DNA from 4 places in the Lysinibacillus sp. NPDC047702 genome. Region 3 is predicted to be linked to each of the others. Evidence: predicted binding sites of a transcription regulator. Region 3 holds the regulator's gene; each other region holds the start of a gene.
The links. Region 3 encodes LexA, which represses DNA repair genes until DNA is damaged. Its sites were predicted from a motif close to CGAACATATGTTCG; they were not measured.
Positions count from the first base shown of each region.

Region 1 (8,281 bases), on a different contig from region 3:
TTGGAATACTTCGTTTTCTAAATTTAACAATGACGCAGTTGCTCCAATTGCCACCATATTTTTCATTAATGAAGTACCTAACTCTGCTGCTACTTCCGTAAATGGTACTGCGAATAATGGTGCCTTAGAATCTTCTGGCTTCACTGGCTCAAATTTTGAGTCTGCTAAAATAATACCTTTTTCTGTTAATTCTTTATAATTAACATCAATTGTTTCTTGGTCAAACGCTACTAAAATATCTAAATCATCCGCTATAGATCGTACCTCTGTTGGACGAACTGTAATCTTATTATTCGTATGGCCACCTTTAATTCGAGAAGAGAAGTGACGATAACCGTATAGGAAGTAACCTAAACGATTCATTGCCATTGAGAAAATCTCACCTGTACTTTCAATCCCTTCACCCTGTTGCCCACCGACTTTCCATGAAAGCTGATGTAACATGTCAACAACTCCTTAAATCCAATGTATACTACTATTTTTCCTTCATAAGTTTAACACGAAGAAACGGTCTACACTATTGTTATTCCACGATTTAACCGAAAATCAGACCTTTGACTGAAAATCCTGTTCAATAAATTGTAATTATCAAAATACTTAAATTAAAAGGTAATTTTAGGAAGATAGGCGCTCTTTATCCTACTAATCAGTCATATGCCAGAGATTACTCTTCCGCTGAACTTCTGAGCAGATAATTTATACCTGATGCTTCAATTTCGGTTTAGATTAATTAAGCCCATTAATGCAGTATAAAAAATTAACTTACTAATTTCAAGTGACAGTTAACATGTTAAGGATGAGTAATTTTCCCGAAATTATGTAATTAGATGTTCCTGTAGCATAATGAAAAAATGCCCAGCACTTTAAAATGTGCAAGGCATTTTACTTCATTCCATTTTTATCGATTACGTTTTTCTACTAGAAGTTTCAAGGCTGTACGTTCCTCACCAGCAATTAAAATATCGGCAAACGCCGGTGCGCAAATTAAATCTGTGCCACTTGGCGCTACAAATCCGCGTGCAATGGCCACTGCTTTCACGGCTTGGTTAAGTGCACCTGCCCCAACTGCTTGCATTTCTGCCTGCCCTTTTTCTCTGATTACCGCGACTAATGCACCTGCAACTGAATTTGGATTAGAGCGTGATGATACTTTTAATGAATCCACAATTATTCCTCCCCGTTTCGCGAATAGTGTTTACGCTCAACAACTTGTGTCCCCCTTTTTGGATCTCAAGTTATTGTCCGTAGGTCATTTTATGCTCGGTAAGAAGAAAATAGACTATTTTCATTTCTGATATATTGCAAACAATCAAAAAAGAATGACTTTTCATTGTCAATTTGAATAGAAAAAACTATCGTGCATTTAGAGCATACACAATAGTTTCTTCCCTCATCCTTGAAACGGATAATCTTCATTTATATAGATTCGCTCACAATGTAGTGCTTTTCCTGTTTGATTATCTATGTCCACAAAAAAACCACTTAGCACGTCACGACCTTTTTTTGGCACCTCAAAACGTGATGGCATATTTGTTTGAAATTTATAAATAACACTTTCCTTCGTCATTCCTAAAATTTCATCGTAAGGACCTGTCATACCAACGTCTGTAATATAGGCTGTTCCATTCGGATAAATACGTGCATCAGCTGTCTGTACATGGGTATGTGTGCCTACGACTGCCGACGCCTTGCCATCTAAATGCCAACCAAGCGCAATTTTTTCACTTGTTGCCTCCGCATGAAAATCCACAAATACAAGCGGTGACGTTTTTTGTGCTTCCTCGATTAATTTCTCTGCCATCGCAAATGGGTCCTCATGAGGAGGTAAAAACACACGACCATGCAGATTAATAACAGATAAAGTCACACCGTTCTTTGAAATCTGTACCATCCCTTTACCAGGAGCCTCAGTTGAGAAATTTGCAGGACGAATCAAATAATCCGCATCATCAATAAAATCAAAGATATCTTTATTATCCCATGTATGATTTCCCATCGTAATGACATCTACACCCATTTGTAATAAGTCATTATAAATATTATGAGTAATTCCACGGCCTGCCGCCGCATTTTCACCATTTGCAATCACAACGTCTAGATTCCACTTTTTCTTTAAACGCGGTAAATATTTTTCTACTGCGTCTCTGCCAATTGAACCAACAATATCTCCTATAAACAATACTTTCATTTTTACATACGCCTCTTTCTATCAATTACGCCGCCATTTTATTGGAACAAGTTGTTGCTCTGCAAAGCCCTTTTTAATGGCTAGCTATATAACATCATTAATTGTAACCTCAGTAAGAGCATTAAGCAAAAAAATATGAAATATAATGATTACAACGTTAGTCCTTAAATCGGAATGGCAATCAGAGGGTGCGGGTGTAAAGTGAAAATAAAGTTACTTAATTTTGATTTAAAAATATAAGGGCCCCGCTACAAATTATATTGTAGTAAGGCTCTTTAAAGTTGTTTAATTCTTGCTCAACTAAAGCATTCCGTTAGTCCAATAAGTTTATTCTCCCTTATTTAAGGGCAGAATTTATCTTAGCGTTTGAAATCCACTTCAATTTCTCCACGTTCTGAATAAAAAATGACTCCATCCTCTGTCCATTTCGCATTATCTACTCCTAATGCCTTTAAACCATCAGGTGTTTCCTCACCGTCATAACGAATAAAAAATAATACTGGTTTATTATTTAATTTTTTTAAAATTCCCTGGAAAATCGTTGGTCGATAAAAGTAATAAAAGTGAGTTGTCTCTCCTAATGTAACGTTTCTATGTTCGATTATCAATGCATCTTCACCTATTGGAGAATCAATGCGGTTAACATCAAATTCTGCGAACAAATAAGCTAACTAAATTCCCAATATAAATAGAATGCTAATAATTGATACTAAAATGACTATATAGGTTCTTACTTTAAGAGAATTCGCAAACAGATAAAAAGAAGTCAGTGTAAGTATGGCAGGAAATAAAAAACCGTATCCAATGCCTACTAGAATATAAAAATAATAATTATTACTCTTTAATAAAAATATAAGCAAATCAAGGGCTATAAGAATTTCACAGCTAGTCTTTTTATGTTTTCTTTTATCCTATCCAATCTTCCCCTCCTTATAGAAGGGTCTAGAATTAAACTTCTTTATTATCTCTTAACAGCAGTTTTCCAAATTAACCCAAATTTTACTTTCCATGAGCTTCATCTCCATAAGACTACAATTTAAGTGATTCAAAATAATCGCACTTATCTAGACAATTTGTCATAGATTGCGCATGCATTGGCAGTAAAAAAGAGGTCTCCCTAGATTTTCATCTTGAGAAACCTCTAACATTCAATATTATTTCGCGTACTCCACAGCACGTGTTTCACGAATGACAGTAACTTTGATATGACCTGGATAATCGAGCTCTTCTTCAATTCGCTTACGGATATCTCGTGCTAAGCGATGTGAAGCCAAGTCATCAATTTTTTCAGGTTGGACAATAATTCGAATTTCACGACCAGCTTGAATAGCATAGGATTTTTCTACACCTTCATAGCTTTCAGAAATTTCTTCTAATTTTTCGAGTCTGCGGATATAGTTTTCGAGTGTTTCACTACGAGCACCTGGACGAGCAGCCGATAATGCATCAGCTGCAGCCACTAAAACCGCGATGACAGATGTTGCTTCTGTATCACCATGGTGAGAAGCAATACTATTAATGACTACTGGATGTTCCTTATATTTTGTTGCTAATTCCACACCGATTTCGACGTGGCTACCTTCAACTTCATGGTCAATTGCTTTACCAATATCATGTAATAAGCCTGCGCGACGAGCTAATGCTACATCTTCACCAAGTTCAGCAGCGAGTAAGCCTGCCAAATATGCGACTTCAATTGAATGTTTTAGGACGTTTTGTCCATAGCTTGTACGATATTTCATACGGCCTAAAATTTTCATTAAATCAGGATGTAAGTTATGAATGCCAATTTCAAATGTTGTTTGCTCACCTGTTTCACGGATTTGTTCATCCACTTCACGACGAGCTTTTTCCACCATTTCCTCGATTCGAGCTGGGTGAATACGGCCATCCTGTACAAGCTTTTCAAGTGCAAGTCGAGCCGTTTCACGACGAATTGGATCAAAGCCAGATAAAATAACAGCTTCTGGTGTATCATCAATAATTAAATCTATACCTGTTAGCGTTTCCAATGTGCGGATATTTCGTCCTTCACGACCAATAATTCGACCCTTCATTTCATCATTTGGCAAGTTCACGACAGATACCGTTGTTTCTGCAACGTGGTCTGCAGCAAAACGTTGTAATGCTAATGATAAAATTTCACGTGCTTTTTTATCTGATTCTTCTTTCGCACGTGTTTCTGATTCCTTCGTCATCACAGCAATGTCAGTTGCTAGCTCTTTTTCTACTTCCCCTAAGATAATAGTCTTTGCTTCATCTCTAGTTAAAGCAGAAATTCTTTCTAGCTCTGCTTTTTGCGAGGCAACGAGCTCGTCCACTTTGCTTTCCATCTGTTCAATATGCTGTTGTCTTTCGGCAAGAGCTTGTTCTTTACGCTCTAAGCCTGCTTCTCTCTTATTTAGAGCATCATCTTTGCGATCAAGATTCTCTTCTCTTTGCAATAAACGGTTCTCTTGTTTTTGAAGTTCTAAACGACGTTCACGAATGTCATTCTCAGCTTCAGTACGAAATTTGTGAGTTTCATCTTTGGCTTCAAGTAGTGCTTCTTTTTTCAATGCCTCCGCTTCTCGTTTTCCTTCTTCAACGATTGTTTCAGCAACATGTTTAGCACCAGTGATTTTTGAGTCATTCACTTTTTTCATGTAGATATAGCTAACAGCGGCACCAACGATGATTCCAAGCAAAGCGGAGATGATAGTAATTCCATCCATATGAACACCTCCTCTTGCTATTTGGGTAATACAGTTTCAGTCGGCGCATACATCAATTTCGCCTTGGCGTAATTACGTCCGGATTTTGAATTGGCCTATGCCTGCCAGGATGCAAGGTCCGTTAGCCGTTTTCGCAGGATGCGAAGGTTTTAGGCAAACATCCTTCTATTCATTGCTTTCAAAATCTGTAACATTCACCGGAGGCTTTGGGCCAACATGATGTTGGTCACTCAGTCGTTGCCACAGGACGTGGCATTCTTAGACTGAGTTCCTCTATTTCAGTAGATGTTTAAACACTCACTGAAAAGGAACCACATCCCATTCATCTCATCACCTTCAGAGGTGGGAGTTTTCTACTGAATGAAGATAAAATGTACTGCCTATTTAAAGTCATAATTCAGAAATTATACATATTTAATTGTATAGCTAGCCTTAAGCTCTGTCAAGGATAGTCGGGCACCTGTTCGCCCCTCTCCAGAAAAAAGTAATTGATAACCAATAGGTGAATAAACTTCCTAATACTTTTACACTAGATTTACATTTACCTATTTTACATAATAAGGAATAAACAGTGCTAAGGATACATTTTTAGACCCTCACTCAATGCATGATGTTATCTTTATGAGTATACCCACCTTTATATGGAATATAGACAAAAAAATACATTGTTCCCTCTCAAATTAGAGCAGGAACAATGCATTTAAATTATTTATCTTCAAGAAGAAGCATTAATTCTTCATCCACTTCTTCCTCATCATGAGCAGCGATTGTGTAGGAAGTAGCAGCGATACCATAAGAGGAACGGATCTTATTAGCGATTTCCTCCATAACGGCAGGATTTTCTTTTAAATATTGTTTTGCGTTTTCGCGTCCTTGTCCTAAACGTTCATCACCATAAGCATACCAAGAGCCACTTTTTTGAACGATATCAAGTTCAACACCTAAATCAACTGTTTCACCTTCTTTTGAAATCCCTTCTCCATACATAATATCTACCTCTGCTGTACGGAAAGGTGGTGCAACTTTGTTTTTCACAATCTTCACTTTTGTGCGATTCCCCATAATATCATTGCCTTGTTTAATGGCTTCTGCGCGGCGAACCTCTAAACGAACAGAGCTATAGAATTTAAGAGCACGTCCGCCTGGTGTTGTTTCCGGATTCCCAAACATTACACCAATTTTTTCACGTATTTGGTTAATGAAAATGGCAATCGTTTTCGATTTATTAATAGCACCTGAAAGCTTACGTAATGCCTGAGACATTAAACGTGCCTGTAAACCGACATGGGAATCACCCATATCTCCCTCAATTTCAGCTTTTGGCACTAATGCTGCTACCGAGTCAATAACGATAATATCAATCGCACCACTACGAACTAATGCTTCAGCAATTTCAAGTGCTTGTTCACCTGTGTCTGGCTGAGATAATAGTAGTTCATCAATATTAACACCTAACTTTTGTGCATAGATTGGATCTAATGCATGCTCAGCATCAATAAATGCTGCTTGTCCTCCAGCTGCTTGCACCTCTGCAATCGCATGGAGAGCAACCGTTGTTTTACCTGATGATTCAGGGCCATAAACTTCAATAATTCGCCCACGTGGATAACCACCAACACCTAATGCAGCATCAAGTGCTAGTGAACCGCTTGATGATGTAGCAATTTCTAAATCTGTTTTTTCGCCAAGTTTCATAATAGAACCTTTACCAAAGTTCTTTTCAATTTGTTTTAACGCCTGTTCTAAGGCTGCTTTACGATCACTCATTCATTTTCCTCCTTCGAAAACTGTTCACTGTTTTTCTCTATCTCTACTATACTTGTTTTTGAGAGAACACGCAAGAAAAAAGCGAACGTTTATTCGATTTTTCTTCAAAATAAAAATTTGAGTAAATTTCCTCTACCCAAATTCCTATTTTTTCTATTTAATAGCGTTTGGTGTATCCTCTTTCTTCCAAAAGTTGCATTAGATAATGACAGGTAAACTTTACAGCACGAAGTCGATTTGTATTACGCATACCTGATAAATGAAGTAAATACGTGATTGGTTCCTCATCAATGGCGATACCAATCCAAACTGTTCCTACTGGTTGGTGATCATGTGCTGTTGGTCCTGCTGCCCCTGTTAAACCAATACCAATATTCGTACCGAATTTTTGCTTTACAGCGCTAGCCATAGCCGCGGCACATTCACTGCTGACAATGCCATGTGTATCTAGTAATTGTTTAGAAATGTCGAGCTGTCTTATTTTTGCCTCTTCTGTATACGTTACAACGCCTCCAACGAGTGCATTCCCTACTCCCGGAATTTCTGCCAGCTCTGATTGAAATAACCCCGCAGTTAAACTTTCTGCAGCAGAAATAGTTAACTGATTATCAAGTAACATTTCTACTGTCTTAGAGGCAAGAGAATCATCATCTACACCATATTGATGGTCACCGACAAGCGCTTGAATTTCAGCTACCTTTGTTGCAATTAGCTGCTGTGCCTCCTGCACGGTTTCCGCTTTAGCAGTTACACGCAAGGTTACTTCGCCATCTGAAGCAAGAGGTGCAACAGTAGGGTTTGTTTGTGTATCTAAAATATCTTGAACACGAACCTCCAGCTCTGCCTCACCGATACCATAAAAGCGCATAATGTGAGAGACAATAACACCTCCAGCGTTTAACAACGCACCGAGCTTTGGTTTTGCCTCAAATTGGAACATTGGCTCAAGCTCTTTTGGCGGTCCAGGCAGCAAAATATATGTGCGTCCACCTTTTGTTAATATCATGCCGGGTGCCATTCCATGATGGTTTGCCAGAACTTCACTACCAGCTAATACTAATGCCTGCTTACGATTATTTTCAGTCATTGGACGACCTCGTTTAGCAAAAAATTGCTCAATATAAGTCAGGGCGACATCATCATGTTCAAGTGAAACATCAAGATGTCGTGCGATTGTTTCCTTTGTTAAATCATCTTTTGTAGGTCCAAGCCCACCAGAAAAGATGATTAAATCTGCCCGAGATTCTGCAACCGTTATAGCCTCATCTAAACGTTGGGAATTATCTCCAACAACTGTATGATAAAACACATTAATCCCCAACTCAGACAATTGGTTAGAAATAAATTTCGCATTTGTGTTCGTAATTTGACCAAGCAATAATTCTGAGCCAACTGCTAGAATTTCAGCATTCATGATCCACAAGACCTTTCTTATTTAGACTCAAGTAAAACACGTCGATTTAGATAGAAATAATCCCATCCAGACCATAATGTGAAGAACAATGCAATATATAACATTATTATATCGAATGGAATACCAATAAGCGTAAAGATTGTATTGTGTAAAAGTGCTGCCGCGATAGCAACAATTTGTGCCCATGTTTTAATCTTG
Region 1 covers NZ_JBNNMG010000007.1:45,900-54,180, forward strand. The annotation lists gene ACQKIM_RS05500 (2-oxoacid:acceptor oxidoreductase subunit alpha) at 1-444, opposite strand, end outside; gene ACQKIM_RS05505 (stage V sporulation protein S) at 899-1,165, opposite strand; gene ACQKIM_RS05510 (TIGR00282 family metallophosphoesterase) at 1,391-2,188, opposite strand; gene ACQKIM_RS05515 (hypothetical protein) at 2,548-2,796, opposite strand; gene rny (ribonuclease Y) at 3,343-4,902, opposite strand; gene recA (recombinase RecA) at 5,608-6,669, opposite strand; gene ACQKIM_RS05530 (competence/damage-inducible protein A) at 6,827-8,083, opposite strand; gene pgsA (CDP-diacylglycerol--glycerol-3-phosphate 3-phosphatidyltransferase) at 8,101-8,281, opposite strand, start outside.
Region 1: the regulator LexA is predicted to act here: its motif matches at 6,752-6,765, upstream of recA (recombinase RecA).

Region 2 (8,281 bases), on a different contig from region 3:
ACACCAGCAAATCCAGCTCCAGAACTTTCTGAAAAAGGTGAGCCAGGACAAGAATTAAATGTTATATTAGAGTTAAAAGTTTTAGCAGATGTGGGACTAGTAGGATTCCCAAGTGTTGGTAAATCTACACTTCTATCAGTTGTTTCTGCTGCTAAGCCAAAAATTGGTGCTTATCATTTTACAACAATCGTTCCGAATTTAGGCATGATTGAGACAGAGGATCATCGAAGCTTTGCGATGGCAGATTTACCTGGTCTTATTGAAGGAGCACATGAAGGGGTGGGCTTAGGTCATCAGTTTTTACGTCATATCGAGCGTACACGTGTTATTGTTCATGTGATCGATATGTCAGGGATGGAAGGTCGCGATCCATATGAGGATTATTTAACAATTAATGAGGAACTAAAACAATATAATCTTCGTTTAACAGAGCGTCCTCAAATTATTGTAGCCAATAAAATGGATATGCCAGAAGCAGAAAATAACTTAGCGGAGTTCCGCCAAAAAGTAGGAGAAGATATTCAAATCTTCCCGATTTCTGCGATTTCGCGTCAAGGTTTAAAAGAATTATTATTTGCCATTGCAGATTTACTAGAGGTAACACCAGAATTCCCTCTATATGATGATTTAGAGGAGCAATCAGAGGCAACAGTCATGTATAAACATGAGGCAAAAGGTGAAGATTTTGAAATCACTCGTGATGATGATGGAACATTTATTATTAGTGGTTATGCAATTGAACGCCTATTCAAAATGACTGACTTTAGCCGTGAAGATGGAATTCGCCGCTTTGCTCGTCAATTACGTGCAATGGGCGTAGATGAAGCTTTACGTGAACGAGGAGCGCAAGATGGCGATACAGTTCGTCTACAAGAGTTTGAATTTGAATTTGTCGATTAAGACAAGAGTTTTAGGGGGAAGCGTATGAAGAATGTTGCGAATCAGCGATATTATTTAGTTCGTGAAGATGTTTTAACGGATGCTATGCAAAAAACTTTGGAGGCGAAGCACTTACTTTCAAGTGGATCAGTTTCATCCATTTGGGATGCGGTAAAGCAGGTGGATTTATCGCGAAGTGCGTTTTACAAATATCGTGATGCTGTATTTCCTTTCCACTCAATTGTGCAGGAACGCATTTTAACAGTCTTTTTACAGCTTCAAGACCGTAAAGGAACACTTGCAAAGCTTCTAGAAACAGTAACAAACACACATTGCAATGTGCTAACAATTCATCAAACCATACCTATTCAAGGGCGTGCTAATGTTACTTTATCATTAGATGTAACAAGCATGACTTGTGAGCTTGATGAATTAATACAGCAACTAAAGCGTTTAGATTTTGTAGAATCAGCGGAAGTTATTAGTTCTGGAGCATTGTAATATCTGTTTTGAATTGCTGCTAAGATAGAAGACGGCAAATAAAGCTTTAAGAGGAGCGTCTCATTAGAAATGGTATCTGATGGGACAGCTCCTCATTCTTATCATTCTAGAAACGAATAGGATATTAGTGCAGGTGTCAAAAACATATATGTAAAAATAATTTATAAACTACAATTGTAGTGAAGGAGGTAATTGCAATGACAGAGCAGCATTGGGAAAAACGAATCGCATATTTAGGACCAGAAGCATCTTTTACATACTTAGCCACAAAAGCAATCTTTCCAACCGAGTGGCTCGTTCCATGTGCAACAATTCCAGAATGCATTGAGGCGGTAGCTGAGGGGAAGGTAGATTTAGCAGTTGTTCCTATGGAGAATGCTCTAGAGGGCTCTGTAACACTGACACTCGATTATTTATTCCATGAGGCAATCTTATACGTTACAGGAGAGCTTCAGCTAAAAATCCAGCAGCATTTAATGGTCAATAAAGCCCAAAAGGATCATTGGGAATCAATTGAGGGTGTTTATTCACATCCACACGCATTAGCACAATGTCATAAATACTTATTCTATCGCTTCAGCCATGTACCATTACAGCAAACAACTTCAACTGCCGCAGCGGCAAAATATGTATCCGAAAATCCAAACGAGTGCATTGCAGCAGTTGGCAATGCAGCAGCGGCAGAAAAATATGATTTGGAAATCGTTCAACCAAATATTCATGATTTCCATTTTAATCATACACGTTTCTTCGTATTATCAAAGCAAAATATACGGCTCCCACAGGAATTATCAGATGGACAGGCAAAAACAACTTTTATGATCACCTTACCTACTGACCGTTCAGGGGCATTACATCAAGTGCTATCTGTATTTGCATGGCGGCAGTTAAATTTAAGTAAAATTGAATCCCGGCCATTAAAAACGGGCTTAGGTGACTATTTCTTTATGATTGATGTCTTAGCAGATGAAAAAGAACCTATGATGCGCGGGGCAATGGAAGAGCTAGCTGCACTTGGCTGCAAGGTAAAGTCACTTGGTACTTACTTTACGTATTTGACGTCAGATGAATCTTAAAAACGGGCTAGGAGGCTTAGTATGGGCGGCATTATTTTGTTTGATGGGATCTGTAATTTTTGTGATAGCAGTGTGCAATTTATTATTAGGTATGATCAGGCAGCGTATTTTCAATTTGCGTCCATCCAAAGTGATGTGGGACAAGCACTCCTTGCAAAATATAATGTGTCAGAGAATGTTGACAGTGTCATATTAATCGAACATGGAAAGGCTTATGTTGAATCAACAGCTGCTCTTAGAATCAGTCGAAAATTAGATGGTTTGTGGTCAATCTGCTATCTTTTCATTATCGTACCATCATATTTACGAAATATTGTGTATCGAGCAGTGGCGAAAAATAGATATCGTCTTTTTGGTCAAAAAAAAATTTGCCTTTTGCCTACATCTTCCCAGCAAAAAAGATTTCTCTAGCTATGAAGCTATCCAATTTATATTGGATAGCTTTTTTTGTCAAAAAATGACTAAAATTGCTGAGTCGATTTCCTCCTTAAACATGTTACACTAGTATTAATAGTATTTATTTGGTAAAAAAGGAGGTAAAAGTATGTTTTTGGTGGATATTCAAAAGGAGATTAAAAAAATTGCACCAGCAATACAACTGAATAAAGAAAAAATAAAGATACTTTTTGTGGAAAAATTACAGAACAATGAACCAGATTTCCTACATATGTTTCAAGATGATGTCAACAAAATAGAAGAATTTGCAATGTCATTAATCGATATGGTTTTTGGAGCTGTGATGCAAGAATCTTTAAAACAATTTATCCCATCCATAAAACCAATCGTACATCAGTACCAAAGCTTGGGCCTTTTACCAGACCATTATAAAAATTTAGGTAAATATTTAATAATTTCTATTCGCGAAGCATTAGAGGAAAGTGTTACACATGAAGAAATTATTGCTTTTCAATTAATATTCTATCGATTAGCAGAAATAGCCACTCGGTTAGAAAAAAATGACTACAAAAAAGTGAAAATAGGTATGCAAACTTGGTTTTTTAAATCATTTCGTGTTGTAAAAAAAGTACAGGAAAGCGATTTAGTCGTGTTAATTTATATTGTACCAATAGATGGTACAATTGCACCTATAGATGGAACAGATAACTATGTTTCAGTGCGTTTAACAATGCTGAATGAAGCACCTTCTCTTCAAAAAAATTTCCCACTAATTGAAAAGACAGGTCATAAAGGATATGTAATGACCATCAGTCGAAGTGCTAACATCCAGAAAAATGATCCCCTGACGGATTATTTATTTAACCAGTTAACTGAAGGGGATACAATTGAGATTACCTCACCAAAAAGTAATAAAAAATATAACAGATAAAAAGCAGCTGCTAGTCTTTTTGTAGAGAAGGCTAGCAGCTAAGAAAATACTATTGATCTGCAATTAAATAGCCTTTATTTTCTAATGTACGCTCAATCAAATTTAATATTTCTGTTGAAGGTGCAGAAATAACATGTAGATGTGTACCTCCAGTGAGCTCGGATAAATAGCTTGCCTGTGTTTCGTTAATACGTTCAATAAATTGTTTAACCTCATGCCGATTAGATACCATGAGGGACGCAGTAATTTCACCATAAATTGGATGTTCAACGATAACATTTTTTACTGTGCCTCCACAGTCAACGATGGTCATCAGCTCATCTTCAGCATCCACTGATGTATGGAAACAGGGGATTGTCCGTTCTACAGTATGCTGCAAGTGTTCCTGGTGCATATAGAGATAGCCTTGGCTAGTTGCAATAATAGGCTCATTTCTAGCCTTTAATAATGTCATATCATTGACAATGACTTGTCTAGATACATTGGCAAATTTAGCTAGGTCTGTGCCTGTTATAGGTGTTGTACTATTTTTTAATTGTGCCAGAAGATACAATCTGCGCTCCTCGCCTAACATTTTTTTCATAAGAGATCACCTCTGCCTGTAATAAAGGAAGCAGTTTTCCTTAAAGCCTAGTGTACCATGAAGCATTTCTAACATGCGTGAATTTTTTGTATCCAAATGAAACATTGAACATATGATACGTAGAGAGGAAGGGAGGAAAACATTGCGTATTCATATTGTTCAAAAGGGAGATACGTTGTGGAAGATTGCCAAGGAATATGGCGTTTCGTTTGAAGATTTAAAGAGACTGAATGCCCATCTTGCTAATCCAGATTATATTGTTCCAGGCATGGAAATCATTTTGCCTGAAAAAATAAACAAAGAACCGCATAGAGAAGGGCATAGAGAAGGGCATCGAGATGGGAACAGAGAGGGACATAGAGAAACAAACTGGGGAACACATAAAGAGGGACATAAGGAAACACAAATGCACAAAGAATCACCTACAAAGCCAGTTAAAGAAAGTGTTAAAAAAGAGGTACAAAGACCAATGCCACCACCTGTTGTGGTGCCACCACCACCGATGCCAGAACCACAGATGATACCAATACCTTATCCAATGCCGATGCCAATGCCACAACAACCGATGTTTGTACCACAGCCTGTAGAGCTAAGCTGGCACCAGCAAGTAGTTATGCCGCAGATAGAGCAAACACAAAACGTTGCTCCACCACCAGTACAAATTCAACCGCCACCTGTTATACAACCAGCACCGCCACCGCCAATGCCACAACCAATTTATATCATGCCACCACAAATGCCAGCAGTACCACATTGTTCTAGCTGTCATCAGCCAGTTCATCATCATATGTGGTGGCCAATGCCAATGCAGATGCCAATGCAGATGCCAATGCAGATGCCGATGCAAATGGAGCCACAAGTAGAAGCCTATACAATGCCACAGCAACCAACATCTTGTGAAATGAAGGGTAGTCATGTAGCTGGAATGGAGAATTTCTTAGAGTCAAGCACATCACCGTTCTTCCAAAAACCTGAAGCATATACGCAGCCTCAGTTCCAACCTATGCCAGAGATGAATATGGGGCAGTCTTGTGGTTGCAATGCTCAACCAATGATGCCGAATTGGCAAATGGACCCATGTCACTGCCCACCGCCATGCCCACCACCGCCACCATGTCCATCGGCTTGCCCACCGCCATGCCCGACATGTGGACCATGGGTGTCACCGCACTTATACCCAGGCGGGATGACGCCTTATCGATGGTGAAAAAGCATATATTATTGAGGAGTTAAAGCCTAATATTTGGAAATATAAATATCGCTCCAAAACCTATTTTGTCAAACGTGCAAAGCAATTAGAAATAACAGAAAAGGTAAAGGCAATCCATCGACAGCTTGGACGGCTTACGCCTTCGTTAATTTTGCCTATAGTGAAGAGTGATGATGAAAATTTAATTGTGCAAGTATGGCAAGAGGATAGCCACAGTGCTAATTTTACTCATAAAAAGGACAGAATAGAATCTCTTAAGCTATTAATTGCTTTACATGATACCCATAAAAAAATATCCTGGAAAAAAGTACCGGGTTTACACACTTATTCACAGCTTTTAAAATGGCAAATGCGTTATCTACGTTTTAAGAGCAGACGCAATGAATTCCGCGCTTTTTTAACAAAAGAAGAAATAGATCAAATTTTACACTATAGTGATAAATCCTTACAGTTAATCTCTATGGAGGATGTACCCGAAAAAGATATTACACTTTTACATGGAGATGTTGTACATCATAATTTTTTAAGGTGCTCTGATGGCGAATTAAAGTTAATTGATTTTGATTTGGCACATCTTGGAGAAGCAGATGATGAATATATTTTATGGTTACATCGGGTATTACCAGCGGTAGATTATGACCTTACTAAAATTTTTTCAGAGCTACCAGAGCTGAAACGATTAGATAAAAGAAAGCTACATCGTTTAAAATATCCAAATGAACTATTACGAGAATGGCTTTTTGCAGTAGATTTACCATTAGAACAGCAGCTAGTATTTTTAGATTATTTAGTACCGTTTACAAAACGTGCCCTCACATACTGGCCAAAATTGTGGTACGATATTGATAGAATGATGAAAAAATGACCGTCTTTTGGCGGTCATTTTTGTGTGGGTGCAACTACTATACTATTTCTTATAGTCGAGCATTCGTTCGCTATATGCTATAATCGAAGACGATGAATGTGAGGGATTATAGATGTATGACTATTTAAAAGGACAAATAACACGTATTACCCCTGAGTATATTGTGCTAGAGCAGCAAGGAATTGGCTGGCAGCTAAACACACCGAATCCATTTGCGTTTAGAACATCAGCCCTTGAACAACAAATTTTTGTACACTTACACGTACGTGAAGATGCGCAAGTTTTATATGGTTTTCCTAATCTGGACCAACGAGAATTATTTCGTAAGCTCATTTTAGTTTCAGGAATTGGGCCAAAAGGAGCGTTGGCTATTTTAGCTACAGGTAACCCACAGCAGGTAATTAGTGCTATTGAAAGAGAAGATGAAACTTTTTTAGTAAAATTCCCTGGTGTAGGAAAAAAAACAGCACGTCAAATGATTTTAGATTTAAAAGGCAAGCTTGGTTCCATACTGGACACAATTGAATTGCCTAGTACTGAGGATGAGTTACCACTGTTCGGTGTAAACCCGTATAAACATGAGCTGGAGGAGGCAATTCTTGCTTTATTGGCACTTGGTTATTCTGAAAAAGAGCTTGAAAAAGTACGTCCACAGCTTGAGGAAAATGAAAAGCTGCAAACGACAGATGCCTTTATGAAACAAGCGTTACAATTGCTACTTAAGTTGAAATAGTGAAAGGGGGAAAAGTACATGTCTGAACGTATGATGGCTAGTGAGGCAGGCAGCTATGATGAGCAATTTGAATTATCTTTAAGACCCCAGCGATTGGCACAATATATTGGACAGCATAAAGTAAAGGAGAATTTACAAATTTTCATTGAAGCAGCAAAGCTTCGTCAGGAAAGTTTAGATCATGTGCTATTATATGGACCTCCTGGACTTGGGAAAACGACACTAGCTGCTGTTATTGCCAATGAAATGAATGTCAATGTGCGCATGACAAGCGGACCTGCAATCGAACGTCCTGGAGATTTAGCAGCTATTTTAAGTTCATTAGAGCCTGGAGATGTACTATTTATCGATGAAATTCATCGCTTGCCACGTGCTATTGAAGAAGTACTTTATCCAGCCATGGAAGATTTTTGCTTAGATATTGTTGTTGGTAAAGGGCCTGAAGCACGTTCTGTCCGTCTTGATTTGCCACCATTTACGCTCGTCGGTGCCACAACAAGGGCTGGCGCATTATCGGCACCTTTAAGGGATCGCTTTGGTGTACTGCTGAGGTTAGAGTATTATGATGATACATCACTTGCTGAGATTGTCGTGCGTAGTGCACATTTATTTGATGTGGAAATTGAGCAAGTAGCAGCAGGTGAAATGGCTAGACGCTCGCGTGGAACACCTCGTATAGCAAACCGCTTGTTGAAGCGGGTGCGAGATTATGCACAGGTGCTTGGAGATGGTATGATAACAGAGAATCTTGCAAAGCAAGCATTAGAGCTGTTACAGGTCGATCCTAGAGGACTTGATCATATAGACCATAAACTAGTAACCAATATGATTGAGCGCTTTAAGGGAGGTCCTGTAGGCTTAGATACATTAGCTGCATCCATCGGTGAGGAGCGGATTACAATAGAAGATGTCTATGAGCCGTATTTAATGCAAATTGGCTTTATCCAGCGTACTCCACGTGGAAGAGTCGCTAGTCATTTAGCCTACGAACATTTTGGATATGATTATCCCCAACAAACATAGAAGAAGGAAGTTTTTTTCATGCGTGTAGAAGATTTTGATTTTGAATTACCAGAGGAGCTTATAGCCCAAACGCCGCTTGTCGAT
Region 2 covers NZ_JBNNMG010000012.1:16,569-24,849, reverse strand. The annotation lists gene obgE (GTPase ObgE) at 1-900, shown strand, start outside; gene ACQKIM_RS08605 (ACT domain-containing protein) at 925-1,380, shown strand; gene pheA (prephenate dehydratase) at 1,578-2,456, shown strand; gene ACQKIM_RS08595 (thiol-disulfide oxidoreductase DCC family protein) at 2,478-2,867, shown strand; gene ACQKIM_RS08590 (hypothetical protein) at 3,001-3,783, shown strand; gene ACQKIM_RS08585 (transcription repressor NadR) at 3,833-4,366, opposite strand; gene ACQKIM_RS08580 (LysM peptidoglycan-binding domain-containing protein) at 4,509-5,573, shown strand; gene ACQKIM_RS08575 (phosphotransferase family protein) at 5,764-6,441, shown strand; gene ruvA (Holliday junction branch migration protein RuvA) at 6,554-7,174, shown strand; gene ruvB (Holliday junction branch migration DNA helicase RuvB) at 7,193-8,197, shown strand; gene queA (tRNA preQ1(34) S-adenosylmethionine ribosyltransferase-isomerase QueA) at 8,216-8,281, shown strand, end outside.
Region 2: the regulator LexA is predicted to act here: its motif matches at 6,498-6,511, upstream of ruvA (Holliday junction branch migration protein RuvA).

Region 3 (8,281 bases):
CCTCCACAGCAAGTGAAACCTCAGAGCCAGTTGCAATTAAAATCGCATCTGCCACTTCTTTTGAAGCTGGCGATACTGTATAAGCACCCTTCGCAACACCTTCACGTACCGTATCAATAGATGCATTAAGTACAGGCAAGTTTTGACGAGATAGTACTAAAACAGTTGGTGTTTTTTCTGATGCTACCGCAAGCTCCCAAGCAACTGCTGATTCATTTGCATCTGCTGGACGAATAACAGATAGGTTTGGCATTGCACGTAATGATGCAAGATGTTCGATTGGCTCATGTGTTGGGCCATCTTCCCCTACTGCAATAGAGTCATGAGTAAATACATACGTTACAGGTAGACCCATTAATGCAGAAAGACGAACGGCTGGACGAACATAATCAGAGAATACGAAGAACGTACCACCAAATACATTTAATCCACCATGAAGAGACATACCGTTCATAGCAGCACCCATTGCAAATTCACGAACACCAAACCAGATGTTACGACCAGCATAATTTTCTGCGGAGAAATCGCCTGCACCCTTCATCGTTGTTTTATTAGAGCCTGCAAGGTCAGCAGAACCACCAAAGAATGAAGGTGTTTTCTTCGCAATGGCATTAATCGCATCACCCGAAGAAGAGCGTGTTGCAACAGATTTACCTGCTTCATATACTGGCAAATCAGAAGCAAAGTCCTCCGGTAACTCCCCATTCATAGCTTTTTCAAATTGAGCAGCTAGCTCTGGGAATTCTTGTTTATAGGCTGCAAATTTAGCATTCCAAGCTTCTTCAGACTGTGCTCCTTGAACTTCAGCAGCAGCATTAAATGTATCGTATACTTCAGCAGGGATTTGGAATGGCTCATGTGCCCATTCATAGGCTGCTTTCGTTAATACGACTTCATCTGTACCAAGTGGTGCACCGTGTGAATCTGCTTTACCAGATTTATTTGGGGAACCGAAACCAATCACCGTTTTTACTTCAATCAATGTTGGTTTGCCAGTTGATTTTTTAGCTTCCTCGATAGCTGTGTTAATGGCTTCAACATCTGTGCCATCTGCTACTTTTAAATAGTTCCAGCCATATGATTCGAAACGTTTTTGCACATTTTCTGAGAATGATTTTTCCAAATCACCATCAAGAGAAATATCATTTGAATCGTAAAGTACGATTAATTTTTCAAGTTTTAAGTGACCCGCTAAAGAAATAGCTTCTGCTGCTACACCTTCCATTAAGTCACCATCGCCACAAAGTGCGAATGTATAGTGATCAACAATGTCATGACCTGATTTATTGTAAGTAGCTGCTAAATGGCGCTCAGCCATTGCCATACCTACTGTCATAGCAATACCTTGACCTAGAGGACCTGTTGTTGCCTCTACCCCAACTGTATGACCATATTCAGGATGTCCTGGAGTTAATGAATCCCATTGACGGAAGTTTTGAATTTCCTCCATTGGTAAGCCGTAGCCACCTAGATGAAGTAGACTGTACAGAAGCATAGAGCCATGACCTGCAGAAAGTACAAAACGATCACGGTTAAACCATTTTGGATTAGCTGGATTATGGTGAAGTTGTTTTGTCCAAAGCGTATAAGCCATTGGCGCTGCCCCCATCGGTAAACCTGGGTGACCTGAATTTGCTTTTTCAATTGCATCGATTGACAATGTTCGGATAGCATTAATCGCTAGTTGATCCGCATGTTGAGTCATTTTGTTGTGACATCCTTTCTCGTCCTATATATTGTTCTTTTACAGTTTAGTCAACATTGTCACAGAAAACAATGCTTTTGTTATACTATTTACCTTTTGTAACATACTTTATCTTTATTCAGTAGAAAATCCAACCTCATTATAAAGTAATAACTATAATATTTTCACAGCCATAAACCATATAAGGTCAACTGAATAAAGATAATGCCTCCAGCGGATGTCACGGATTTTGAAAGGAGTGAATTGTGCTAACACAATTCAAAATTCGGACGCAATTACGCTGAGACGTAATTATTCTAAATGTGTCACATTAATTTAGAAATTTATTTTTTTTCGCTTGTTTAACCTTCTCTGGTGTTACATCATTGCCTTCTGCATCTACCACTTTTACATGTTCGATGGTATCACGCATAGTTGCTCTAAATGTATCTAAATACTCTTTACGAAGTGCTGTCTGCTCCTTCGCTTCCGCCTCCGTTAATGTCCCATTCTTTGCTTTGGCAGAAAGTTCATTGATTCGCTTAATTTTTTCCTTTGATAACATAATTACACACCTTTCCAGTACATATCTAAATGTATTTGGTATGCAAAGTATAGCATGTATTCCCTTAAAATGCAGTTATACCAACCCTTTTACTTTAGTAAAAAATACCACTAATAACATGACTTTCAGGAGTTAGATGTGTATAACTATAGTAGAGCCTTTAAAATTTACATACATGGAGGAAAAGACGTTGAAGATAGAAACAAATAGATTATGCATACGAAAATTTAAGGAGGACGATTGGCAGGCAGTCTATGAATATACGTCAGATAGTCAGGTTATGAAGTATATACCAGAGGGTGTTTTTAACGAGGATATGGCTAAGAATTTTGTCTCAGACAATAGTGGTGAACAGGCAAAATACTTTCCAGTTGTTTTAATAGAAGAGAATTTGATAATTGGTCATATTGCTTTTCATCAATATTTTGGCGACCATACATTTGAAATTGGTTGGGTTTTTCATCCGAATTACTACAACAAAGGCTATGCTTCGGAGGCAGCAAAAGCTGTACTGCACTATGGATTCAAGGAAATGAACCTGCATCGGATCATTGCAACGTGTCAGCCTGAAAATATTGCCTCCTATCGGGTAATGGAGAAAATCGGCATGAGACGTGAAGGTTATTTTAAAAAATGTATCCCGAATGGTGATGAATGGTGGGATGAATACTATTATGCTGTTTTAGGTGAGGAGTGGGTATAGCAAATATTGCTGTTACAATCGAGCAAAGGGAAAGTACACTTCTAACAATTTGCAAATAAATATAGTAGAGTTGGAGACATTTTAATCCATTATGTTTTACGACATAATAAATCAATAACATCAATTTAAACTGCTCAAAAATATAGTGATTGAAAGCTTGTATTAATCTTACTCTCCTCTTTCATCAGTGCCAGTGGGATAACAAAACTCCCACTGACATTACTTTAATCACCTTTCAACTTTTCCTGATGCTCCCGATATCTTCGATGTACTGTTGCCTTACTAACATCAAAGCCTAAGCCTCGAAGTGTCATGGCAATCTCCTCAAACGTAAAGCCTTTGTTTCGAAGCTTAATAATTTCCTCAATCGGTACTTCCTTACGCTCCTGCCCATTTGGATTTCCACGATTCGATAAATTGTTTTCAGGTCTATAGCCCTTTTCAACAGCTCGACGCATACCACGTCGTATTTTAGCATTATGGATTCTGCGCTGGTATTCCTCTACTATCGCTAATATTTCGAGCAGCATCGTATCCATTTCATTTAATTGTACAGGGCCTGCATCTCGCATGGAGAAAACATCTGTTTCTGTTTTTTGTAATAAATGCAGCACCGCCATTCTGGCATTACCACGTCCTAAGCGTGTTTCATCCTGGACAAATAGCGCATTAATTTCCTCTTCTTTAATAAAATCAAGCATTTCAAGTAAGCCATCTCGCTCCACATCATAGCCACTATGCTGATCTAAATAAATGCCCTTTATATTGTAGCCCTGCACCTTGGCATAATGCGTTAATTCTTCCTGCTGGCGCTCCAGCGAGGAACTTTGTGTCTCTTTTTCTGTACTCACGCGGCAATAGATGACGGCTGATTGTTGTTTATTTATCATGGTTCATTTCTCGCTATTTCAATAGAGTTTATGGGATTGGCTTGGTTTCCCACCACTGGAATGACTAATGATTTACCAGCAACAATTTGAACATTTGGTAATTCATTTTCTGCCTTTACAAGGTTAATCCAGTCTTCCTTACTCATTTTACCACGGTATTGCTCTGCTAACGACCATAGGTTATCACCATGTTCCACTTGTATTTCCTTGTAAGTCACCTCACCAGGATCTGTTATGTAAAGGTATCCTGCAAATAGTAGGCAAGCCCCTAATAAAATGGAGATATGCGGATTTTTCTTTAACCAATTCATCGTTATGACCTCATTTCAAGAATGTTTGTTCGGAATGTATGTTCTTATAATAGTGCGAACGAATGTTTTTGTCAAACACTTTTCGAACCTATGTTTGCATAAGTGTTCGCATTCTGCTATACTATCTAATAAGTAGAAATAAAAGAAAAAAGAGGTGAGCAATCATGAAAAAAGTTTCGAAAAGACAAGAGGACATTTTAGCCTTTATCAAAGAAGAAGTACGTGCAAAGGGGTATCCGCCATCTGTACGTGAAATTGGCGAAGCAGTTGGACTTGCTTCAAGCTCAACGGTTCATGGACATTTAGCTCGTTTAGAGCAAAAGGGCTTTATCCGCCGTGACCCAACGAAGCCACGTGCCATTGAAATTTTAGAGCCAGAAGATTCTATTCAAAAGCAAAATGTTATTCACGTCCCACTTGTAGGGAAGGTTACAGCAGGTTCTCCAATTACAGCTATTGAAAATATCGAAGAGTATTTCCCGCTGCCAGATACATATGGGACAAGCGAGGATCAATTATTTATGCTAGAAATTATGGGTGAATCCATGATTGAAGCTGGCATTTTAGATGGAGATTTAGTCATTGTAAAGCAAAAATCAACAGCAGATAACGGGGATATTGTCGTGGCTATGACAGAAGAGGATGAAGCAACGGTTAAGCGTTTCTTTAAGGAAAAAAATCATTTCCGTTTACAGCCTGAAAACTCCACAATGGAGCCAATTATTGTCGATCAAGTTTCTATTTTAGGGCAAGTTGTAGGCCTTTATCGTCGTGTACAATAAAAAATATAAAATTAATGGATGATTTTAAGAGGATGATATGTTCCCCGATGAGCATATACCTCTTTTTCTTAATTTTAGACATAGAACAAAATACAATTTACATAGGGAGTGCGTCTATTTGAAACAAAAAATCAAGCAAGCTGTGCAAGAGGCTTATACGACAATGTATAGCTCCTTAAACGATGAACAAATTTATGCGGCTGTTCTAGTGACAGATGGTGATTGCGGCAGCCTTTATTTAACAATGGGAACTGAAAAATCACTTATTGAAATTGGTCAAAACTATGAGGACGATCCCGAAGATTATCGCTTTTTAAAGGATGAATATTTACATTACGATGAAACGAATATGCTCGAAAAGGTAAGTCGTGAATTATTAGATATTATATTGCATATCAAAGACGAAAAATTTGTTGAACATAAAGAAATGCTTCATCAAGCAATGAGTGATACGATGTATGAATTGAAGCAGGAGGGCATTATTGACGAAAGCATCTTTGTTTTTATTTCGGTGACTGATGATAATGAAGAGGAAATGCTGGAGCTATCGTCAGCAAAGCGTTGTAATCCTGCTCATCCCCTGCTTCCTGCTTTTGTGCGTAATTGGGGACATTAAATATCCCTATAAAGCAAGAAGATGTCGAAGGAGATTTTTCGCCATCTTCCTTTTGTTTTGGAGGTTTACCAAAAAAAGAATCCACTTTAATATGGATTCCTTGCAAGCACTATGCCTCTAATTTGAATTTCAGGCTTGCCTTTATAAAAGCAGTAAATATTTTTTTTGATGCTTCATCTCCTGCCATCGCCTGCTCCTCTGGATGCCACTGTACCGCCAGACAAAATGGGTGATCCTCGTGTACGATCGCTTCTACAATTCCATCACTGGATTTGGCAGCAACCTTTAATTTCTCAGCTAATACATTAACTGCTTGATGATGAAAGGAATTTACTGCTATTTTCTCTTTTTCGGTGATTCTGTTTAATAATGTATCAGGTGTAACTGTAACATAGTGAGTAGCAACGCCCCGAGCCGCCTGCTGCATATGCTTCAATAATTTTTTACTATGATATTCGCTCTCCATATCCTGATAGACATTGCCTCCAAGAGCCACATTTAATATTTGAATACCACGACAAATACCAAAAATCGGCATCTTTCGAATAAAAGCTGCCTCGATTAAAGCAAGCTCTACGGAATCTCTTTCAGGGTGTACCCTCCCTAATTTAGGTGCTGGCTCTGCATCAAAAAGAAATGGATGAACATCACAGCCTCCTGATAGCAATAATCCATCTGTCAACGACAAAGTTTGTGCAACATCCTCCTCTATACCAAGTGGAATAATTAACGGAATGCCCCCTGCTTCAATAACACTGTTGCTATAGGCAGCATTTAATCTTGCTGACAAATCATCCTCCACAAAGGCCGTTATGCCAATAACTGGCTTCACTGTTATCCCCTCCAAGATTGTAAGTTATTCCTTACCATAGCCCAAGATACCAATTCATTAAGGCATCTCCATAAAAATAGACAACTATAGCCGCAGCAGCAATGGATGGACCAAATGGTATCGGGGTCTTTCTGCCCTGCTGCCGTATTCTTAGCACTATAATGCCTACAATCATCCCGATTACAGCGGCTATAAATAGCGTTAAGAGTGCATTTAATGTGCCCAATACAAGCCCAAGTAAAAAGAATAATTTAATATCTCCTCCACCCATACCGCCTTTGGACAGCACAGCAATACTATATAATATGCCAAAGCCAACAACTGCACCCAGCGCACTGTCCCACCATGGTGATAACGGTGAAAGCACACGTCCTATAAAGAGCAATGGTAGAAAGAAAAGCAGTACTTTATCAGGAATAAGCATATAGGCAAAATCCGATACAACAATAATAACAAGTAATGAAATTAATAAAATGGCTACAAAAAATTCTACAGTAAAGCCTAGCTTCCAATAGGCAAATGCAAATAAAACCCCAGTCATAAGCTCCATGAAAGGATAAATCCAAGAAATTTTTTGTCCGCAGCTACGGCATTTGCCTCCTAGCCATACATAGGACAACACAGGTACTAAATCAAGGGCTGTTAACTGTCTCTGACAATTTGTGCAATGTGATGGTGGTCGCACAATGGACTCCTTTACTGGTACACGTAAGCCGACCACATTAAAAAAAGAGCCAAAAACAAGCCCAAAAATAAATACTGTCACGGTATAAGCCATTTCCATTTTTATGTCCTCCTAAACTAAGAGGCGCCCATACATATAAAGTATGCGCGCCTATCTTTATTCTTGTCCCTCGTAATAGAACGTCGTAATCTGTACAGTAGCCTTAATAGTATTATCCGCCTCTTTATCTAGCTTTTCTTGCTCACCAGGGATGGTCATATTAATCGTATCAATTTTCATAACACGCTCAAGCTTTTCCACTTCCTTTAAAAAGGTCACCATTGAGTCAAATGTTAAGGCACCAATATCAAAGGTAAAGGTTACTAGCTTCAGCTCTGCTGGAATGTTTTCTTGGGCAATCGTAGAAACAGGTGGAGTTTCCGTATTCTCTTGATTCTCCTCATTGACCTTTGCCTCAGCCTCAGCAACTGTATTCGTTTGATCCACATTGGCATTCGCTACAGGCTCATCATAATTATTAAAGGTTAGCGACTCCATGCGCGTACCTGTCACCTCTTCAATTTCCACCATATCTCTCAATACCTGCTCAACCGCTCTTACACTAGGCACCTTTTTTTGCATTTCTAAAGTTTCCTGCATCGGAACCTCTAGCTGCTCATCAAAGGAGGTAAGGGATTGCTCTAAGCTTTTAATCTCCGTTTGCAGGCTTTGAATACTAGCTTCCTTCGCCCGTACCTCATCCTTCTTTGGCAAAATAACATAATAATAGAGAGCAAACAATAAGGAGGCTATCAACAGGACAAGCAATAGTATGCCTGAATTTTTACTATTTAGGTATTTCGTCATTAGCTTCGTCCCCCTACCAGATACATAAAGTCAATAGTAGCTGTAATGGAAACTGAGTAACGTGGCATCTGCTTAAACTTTTCCTCCGCAGGTAAGTCCTTGTCCTGCTCCCCTAGCTCAATGTCAAAATTAGTGATGGAGCCGATTTGTGTATCTGTAAAATAAGGGCTTGCTAATAAACGCTCGACGTATTTTGAAATAGCTGTCATAGTTTCAAAATCCGCCTCAATTGTTACTTGGTTCGTACCAAATGAATAGCTACGTAAATAGCTTGGGCTTGGTAGCAGTGCATTTGTTTCATCAATTAATGGCGTTACGGGATAAGCAACACTTTGTACATAGTGAACAGATTGCTTTAATGAGCCAG
Region 3 covers NZ_JBNNMG010000057.1:17,750-26,030, reverse strand. The annotation lists gene tkt (transketolase) at 1-1,705, opposite strand, end outside; gene ACQKIM_RS21280 (DUF896 domain-containing protein) at 2,016-2,249, opposite strand; gene ACQKIM_RS21275 (GNAT family N-acetyltransferase) at 2,440-2,952, shown strand; gene ACQKIM_RS21270 (YneB family resolvase-like protein) at 3,177-3,842, opposite strand; gene yneA (cell division suppressor protein YneA) at 3,839-4,153, opposite strand; gene lexA (transcriptional repressor LexA) at 4,318-4,935, shown strand; gene ACQKIM_RS21255 (DUF4303 domain-containing protein) at 5,054-5,551, shown strand; gene ACQKIM_RS21250 (gamma-glutamyl-gamma-aminobutyrate hydrolase family protein) at 5,661-6,383, opposite strand; gene ACQKIM_RS21245 (prepilin peptidase) at 6,415-7,167, opposite strand; gene ACQKIM_RS21240 (hypothetical protein) at 7,225-7,914, opposite strand; gene ACQKIM_RS21235 (PilN domain-containing protein) at 7,914-8,281, opposite strand, start outside.

Region 4 (8,281 bases), on a different contig from region 3:
TATAAGTATAACAACAACGTGTCGTGATTTGGCTGAGTTAACGCCTGCTGCACAACTTGCTTGTCGACTTTTGTTTCAAGAGTGTGTAAAGGTTGGTATTGATGACATTTTTATCACTGAAACTTTCAGATCACAAGCACGCCAAAATTATTTGTATGAGCAAGGTCGTACAAGACCGGGTTCAAAGGTCACTTGGACTCTAATAAGTAATCATACATCACGTAGGGCTTGGGATATTGCTGTAGCACCGCCTAGAAATTTATACGATATTTCCACTTTATCAAAAGTTGGAGCAATTGCTAAAAAGCTTGGTATTACGTGGGGAGGATATTGGTCATCAAGTAATTATGATGCACCACATTTTGAGATTCCGACAAACTGGCAAGTTCCTGCAGGTTATAAGTTAGAAGGTACTGTAAATATTCCTTCTAATAGTAAAATGAGGGTGCAATTGATCGTTAATGATAAAGAACAAGCTCTTGAAGGTGTCAATGATGGTAAGCTATACCGAGTGCAATCAGGAACCTTTACAACACAAGCCCAAGCAAATGCTGCTAAACAGGCGTTAGCAAGATACAATATAGCTAATCCTGATTACGTGCGTATTGTTCAAGATGGCGATAAATGGCGTTTTATCACTGGTTCATATAAAACACAGGCAGTTGCCAATAATGCAATTTCTGAAATGAAACATCTTGGCATTTTAGTATATGCTGAGTCCATTTTGGCTTAACAAAAAGACCAGGTAATCACAAAAAAAGTGAGCCTGGTCATTTTTTTATTGCTAAAAAAGGAACGTTCGTTCTATAATGTATACAAACGAATGTTCTTACTTTGAGGAGGCGTAAAGATGGCAACTAAAACAAAAACACCAGCAAAGAAAAAAGAACCAAAGCACTTAGAACGAGATGAATTTGATTTAGAAGAAATCGCATACGCATTAACTGAAGCAATGAATGAATCAAAGTACAAAGCCTTTTCGGTCTATAAAAAGGATGAACCACTCTTAGGTATAGTCACTAAAATGGATGCTAACACTAAATTAATTCACATTAAAGATAAGTACAGGATTGTACATAAGGTACATTTTCTTGATATTTTAAGTATTTCTGATGTTGATTAATGGAGAGTGAATTACAATGATAAGAGATCGTGGATCAATGAAATGGACAGCAATGATGCTTCCAGAGCATCTCGAAAAGATTCGAGAATGGAAACAAGAGCAATTTTATGATAAAAAGCGTGATTTGACTGATTGGGAACTAGAAGAGATTGAACAAACAATACAAAGAGCATTTAAATTACGAAAACTAGTTACACTTACATTATGGCATAATCATAATTTTCATGACGAAACAGGATTAGTTACAGGAATGGACCGGCTCAAGAAGGAAATGTTATTAGATACTGATATAGCCATAAAACGTATTTTGTTTGATGATATTCAAAGTGCAAAGTTGTTAGATGTTGACGAATAGATGAAGAAAAGTCACTCGTTTGTAGAGAAAATGAGTGACTTTATTTATCAATATTTATTTTAGTACAGCGTCATTAATCAAAACATTAAAATCATCAATCTTACTTTGGTCTCTTCGAATTACATAATTAGAAATAATACCTTCAACAGTGATCTTTTGACCAAGAGATAAATCAGCGTCTTGTTTTAAATCAACAATTACAAAATTAATAATTTCTTCTGGATATTTCCCTAAAAACCTCTGTTCTTTTTCTTCTTTATGAATTAGTTCATCATACGTAATTTCGCTAAATTTCGAGATGTCTTTATCACCCATATAAATAGTGAATTTGTCTGTCCGTTGAGCTGTAGTGGAACCTTCTCTTCGTTTCTTTTGTCCAATGTTAGAACTTTCAAAGGCAAATTCAGTTATTACACCAGAAGCTGTTGCTTTTCTACCAAGTAAATCAAAGTCATCTTTGAATTGTTTTCCGTTTTTATGACCAAGGACAATCATATCCACCAATTTTTCATCCTCAACTGTTAATAACTTATTTGTAAAATCCGCAATCGTTTTTCCTTCTAAATTTTCATCGATAAACTGTTTGCTTTGTTCTTCTAAGGATATTTCTTTAGCAGTAACCGGTGTTTCTTTTTCAATTTTCTTTTTGTCAGTAGACTCAGCTACATTCTTAGAGTCTGAGTCTGATTTTGAGTCTGTAGGAGTCATAATAAATCCAACGATAAAGATCGCTATTGAAATACCTAAGATAAGACCGCCTTTTGTTTTCCGTTTCATAACAACTCCTGCTATTAACAAAATCGAACCTATAATAATACCTACTATGCTTAAAAGTATGAGTAAGAAGCTTATGTTAATCTCTCCCTTTATGTTATGTATGATAAAAATTTAATTTAACTATACCAAAATTCCCATATTCCGTTAATACTCAAATTTATTTATTAATATAGATAGAGACACAACATATATGACCCTGTTGTGCCTCTGCTATAGAATAAAATGTAATCTTTGATAAAGATTATAAAAATACTAGTTGATGTAAATAATTTTTGATATGATTTTTAATATAATACGTACCTGTCCATAACCATAATAATTAAATATTTTTCACTGGGGCACCATTTCTAAGAAAAACTACAAGTGCCCCAGAAAGTGCCCCAAAAAGTACCCCAGTTAAATACATTTAGATACATTTAGTTAGAAAGGTATAAAAAATGTCCTTCCTGCAAATCCTTCATCTTATGCATATCTATAAAATTAAAAACATCAGGTTAGAAACCAAGGTCATAAGTTATGCTTATCAAAAAAGATAATATTAATGTAATTTACTTATGAATATAAATACGTTATCATGGGTATTGGAGAAAAGTTGCTTTACATAGGCCTTTTCAAAAAGATATTTAGGGGGATCCGCAAATGGCACAAGGTAATTTACACAACAGCCGCGCATCATTCGAAGTAAATGGTAAATCTTACAATTACTATGACTTAGCTGCGATTGAAAAAGCTGGCGTTGCAAAAGTTTCAAACCTTCCTTACTCAATCAAAGTATTATTAGAATCTGTTTTACGTCAATATGATGCGTATGTAATCAAAGAAGAACACGTAAATGAATTAGCAAAATGGGGTAACGGTGCAGATCCAGAAGCTGAAGTACCATTCAAACCTTCTCGCGTTGTATTACAAGATTTTACTGGTGTACCAGTAGTAGTTGACCTTGCATCTCTTCGTTCTGCAATGAAAGAAATGGGCGGCGACCCTAGCAAAATCAACCCTGCTATTCCAGTTGACCTTGTAATTGACCACTCAGTACAAGTTGACAAATATGGTAATGCAAGTGCACTACAAGCAAACATGGACCTTGAATTTGAACGTAACGCTGAGCGTTATAACTTCTTAAAATGGGCTCAAACTGCTTACAATAACTTCCGTGCTGTACCACCAGCAACTGGTATCGTTCACCAAGTAAACTTAGAGTACTTAGCTCCAGTTGTACATGTAAACGAAAATGCTGACGGTACATTCGAAACATTCCCAGATTCAGTAGTTGGTACTGACTCACATACAACAATGATCAATGGTATCGGCGTTCTTGGATGGGGTGTTGGTGGTATTGAAGCTGAAGCAGGTATGCTTGGTCAACCTTCATACTTCCCAATCCCAGAAGTTATCGGTGTTAAATTAGTTGGCGATCTTCCAAACGGAACTACTGCTACTGACTTAGCATTAAAAGTAACTCAAGTATTACGTCAACGTGGCGTAGTTGGTAAATTCGTTGAGTTCTTCGGACCTGGCGTATCTAAATTACCACTAGCTGACCGTGCAACAATCTCTAACATGGCTCCTGAATATGGTGCTACATGTGGTTACTTCGCAATCGACGAAGAATCATTAAACTATATGCGTTTAACTGGTCGTGACGAAGAGCACATCGCGGTTGTAGAAGCTTACTTAAAAGCGAACCACATGTTCTTTGATCCAACATTAGAGCCAGTTTACACTGACGTATTAGAAGTAAACTTAGCTGAAATCGAACCAAACCTTTCTGGTCCAAAACGTCCACAAGACTTAATTCCGCTATCTCAAATGCGTTCTCGTTACAAAGAAGCAGTAGTGGCGCCACAAGGTACACAAGGTTTCGGTTTAACTGAAGATGAATTCGCAAAAACTTCTGTAGCTAAATTTGCTGAAGGTGATGTAGAAATTCCAACAGGTGCTGTTGCAATCGCTGCAATCACTTCTTGTACAAATACATCTAACCCTTACGTATTAATTGCTGCGGGCTTAGTGGCGAAAAAAGCTGTAGAAAAAGGTCTAACAGTGCCTAAATGGGTAAAAACTTCTTTAGCACCAGGTTCTAAAGTAGTAACTGGTTACCTAGAAGATTCAGGTTTACAATCTTACCTTGACCAAATCGGGTTCAACACTGTAGGTTATGGTTGTACAACATGTATCGGTAACTCAGGTCCATTACTTCCTGAAATCGAAGATGCAATCAAAGCTAATGACTTATTCGTAACATCTGTTCTTTCTGGTAACCGTAACTTCGAAGGTCGTGTACACCCACTTGTAAAAGCTAACTACTTAGCTTCTCCACCACTTGTTGTTGCTTATGCACTTGCTGGTACAGTGGATATCGATCTACAAAAAGATTCATTCGGTAAAGACAAAGATGGTAACGAAGTATTCTTCGCTGATATCTGGCCTTCAACTGAAGAAGTTAACGCTGTATTAGGTACTGTTGTTAACCGTGAATTATTCCAAAAAGAATACGAAACTGTATTCACAGCAAACGAAGCTTGGAATGCAATTGAAACATCAACTGAGTCTCTTTACACATTTGATGAAAATTCAACTTACATCCAAAACCCACCATTCTTCCAAGGTCTTGCGAAAGAGCCAGAAGCTATCAAAGGCTTAGACGGCTTACGCATTATGGCGAAGTTCGGTGATTCAATTACAACTGACCATATTTCTCCAGCTGGTGCAATTGGTAAAGAAACACCTGCAGGTAAATATTTAATCGAAAACGGTGTTGCAATCCGTGACTTCAACTCTTACGGTTCTCGTCGTGGTAACCACGAAGTAATGATGCGTGGTACATTTGCAAACATCCGTATCCGTAACCAAGTTGCTCCTGGTACAGAAGGTGGATTCACTACTTACTGGCCAACAGGCGAAGTAGAGTATATCTATGACGCATGTATGAAATACCAAGAGCAAGGTACTGGCTTAGTAGTACTTGCTGGTAACGACTACGGTATGGGATCTTCTCGTGACTGGGCTGCGAAAGGTACATTCCTACTTGGCGTGAAAACTGTTATCGCACAATCTTACGAGCGTATCCACCGTTCTAACTTAGTAATGATGGGTGTTCTTCCTTTACAATACTTAAACGGTGAATCTGCTGATTCTCTAGGTTTAACTGGTAAAGAAGAAATCTCTGTAAACATTACTGATGATGTAAAACCACGTGAAATCTTAACAGTAACTGCTAAATCTGAAGACGGCACAGTTAAAACTTTCCAAGCTTTAGCTCGTTTCGACTCAGAAGTAGAAGTAGACTACTACCGTCACGGTGGTATCCTACAAATGGTTCTACGCGCAAAAGCTGCTGAGTAATCATTTTTTAAGAAACCGATCTCCTTGGAGGTCGGTTTTTTTATATGTCTAAAGGCTCAAAAGTTTACAAATTTTCTACAACTATATATTTATTTATTCAAATTGACCCAACATATAGCAATCTATCATAAATTTGTTTATAATTAATAATGTTATACATACCCTAATGGGATTAGTAGAGGAGAGCAAAATGATGAAAAATAAGAAAAGAAAACTTTATACTACAACTGCAGTTGCATTAGCAGTAACGGCGGTAGCAGCAGTACCTGCATCAGCAGCAAGCCCTTTTTCAGATGTAAGTGAAGACCACCCACATTTTGAAGGAATATCTTCACTTTATACAGCAGGTGTTTTACATGGTTATAGTGATGGTACATTTAAACCATCCCAAGCAGTAACACGTGGTCAAGTTGCGAAAATACTTGTTAATGCTTTCGGACTTGCAACAGCGGATACAGCTTCTGTTGAAAAGCAAAACTTTAAAGATCTAAACAAATCAAATGAATACTATGATGCTATTAAAAAGTTATCAGCACTTGGTGTGGTGAAGGGGTATGATGATCATACATTCCGTCCATCCGAAACTGTGACACGAGGACAAATAGCTGTGATGATTGCACGAGCATTAGACTTAGATGCAAAAGGTAAAAGTCCGTTTGTGGATGTTCCAGAGACTAGCTCCTACGCTAACGCTGTGACAGCACTATATGAGGCAGGGATTTCAACAGGAATTTCAGCTACAGAATACGGTGTCAATGAAAAAGTAACACGTGGTCAATTAGCTACCTTGATTGTCAATACATTGACAGCAATGTCAACACCATCAACAGAGCCGACAACACCACAGCCTAGCTTAACATTAGAAGAAGTATTTAATAAATCTCTAGCTAAACAACAAGACGTGAAAAGCATGAAAGCTAGTATGACGATGACACAAGCAATAGAAGTAAATGATGGAAAAGAAACATTCAAAACAAACACAAATAGCAAAATGTCAATGGATGTAGTGGTTGATCCAATGCAATTTTTCATTGAGGGAACAATTGCTATGACAGAGCCTGAAAGTGGCGAAAAAATGGAGATGCCATTAAAAATGTACATGACAGCTAAAGATGGAATGTATATGTATGAGGCAACACAAGGCGCATGGCTTAAGTTCCCAACTGATATGTATGATGCTATGCTTGAACAAGCAGGTGTCCAAGCAAACGCAGCTGACCAGCTTGAAATGCTAAAAGACTTTGCAAAAGACTTTACATTAAAAGAAACAGATGATGCTTATGTTTTAACACTAAATGCAGATGGTGAGAAATTTACAAAACTGGTTAAAGACCAAATTTCAACTTTATTACCGATGTTGGAAGCAGGAAATGCAACAGCAACAAAAGATTCAGCAGAGGTACAAGTGGGGACAACAACAAAAGATTCAGCTGAAGTAGAAGTAGGGGCAGATGACATTTTAGCTTCATTGAATAATATGTCATTTGACAATATAAAATATCAATTAACGATTGATAAAAAGACATTCGATATGAAAAACATTGAAATTGATATGACTTTAGCAATGAATATGGCGGATGTAAAAATGAAAATTAACCAAAAATCAGCCATCACATATGATGCATATAATACACTTTCTACGATTACTATCCCACAAGAAGTGCTAAAAAATGCAAAGGATTTATCAGAATTAACAGCGAAGGAAATGGAATTAGTTTCTTCAATCAATAAATAAAACTGAATGCATTTAAACTGTTAATATGATGGCAGTGGATTTATTCCTCTGATCATAATGACAGTAAAAATGGACTAAGAAGTAGCCATCTAGTATCGACATAGTCGGTGCTAGGTGGCTATGTTGTTTAGAAGGGGGATTTGCCTTGGATGTGTAAAATACATGAAGAAAGTGGTGGAAGACACTTGATTTACATACTAATAAGAATATCTATAGGATATAAATAAGGTTCTTCAGGTATTTTTATTTCTTTCCATTTATTAATTTTAAGCAATGGAAGTTCAACATTATTATAGTACCCAATATCAATAATTCCTTCTGCTTCAATCCACGTATCTTCTTCTAGGTTGCTTGCTTCTGGTATCTCTGACAGAAAACCAACGATGCTTGCATCAGCTACACAATGTGTAATTAAGAATCTAGAAATCACTAACTGATTCTGTTCAAAATCATCTTCTTTCAATACAAATCCACTTATATGAATGCTTTTCCCTTGATAGTTTAATAAGTTATTATTAATGTCCTCATAATAAATGGAATATACATAATCCGTCATTTCAACCAATGGATTTTTGGCAAGTTGTTGTTTCAACAACTCATATTCTTTTTTTGGCATTTCCTGTTTTTTTTCCAATAAGTTTGGATCAACAGAGTGTCCTTCAGTGGAATCATTCAACGTTGCTACGTCCTCATCACCAGTAAGCGCTTGTGATTGGTTGGTCATCATAATCGTGGCTCCTTTTTTTTCTGCAATCGAAGCATCTAAAACCTTGGTTGGCATGCCTAATCCAGTGACTATAGGGATGATAAGGATAAAATAGGACACCCCCTTTTTTATAGAAAGTGATGTATTTTCCTGTTGATGTGAGCAACATCCACATGTAATATGATATGAAGTACTTTGATTTGAAAAAGTAAAAACTCTTTTTAGCTGTACTACGAATAA
Region 4 covers NZ_JBNNMG010000031.1:31,307-39,587, forward strand. The annotation lists gene ACQKIM_RS15445 (M15 family metallopeptidase) at 1-733, shown strand, start outside; gene ACQKIM_RS15450 (YolD-like family protein) at 851-1,123, shown strand; gene ACQKIM_RS15455 (YolD-like family protein) at 1,140-1,478, shown strand; gene ACQKIM_RS15460 (hypothetical protein) at 1,533-2,255, opposite strand; gene acnA (aconitate hydratase AcnA) at 2,895-5,600, shown strand; gene ACQKIM_RS15470 (DUF6612 family protein) at 5,794-7,335, shown strand; gene ACQKIM_RS15475 (TIGR03943 family putative permease subunit) at 7,526-8,281, opposite strand, start outside.
Region 4: the regulator LexA is predicted to act here: its motif matches at 817-830, upstream of ACQKIM_RS15450 (YolD-like family protein).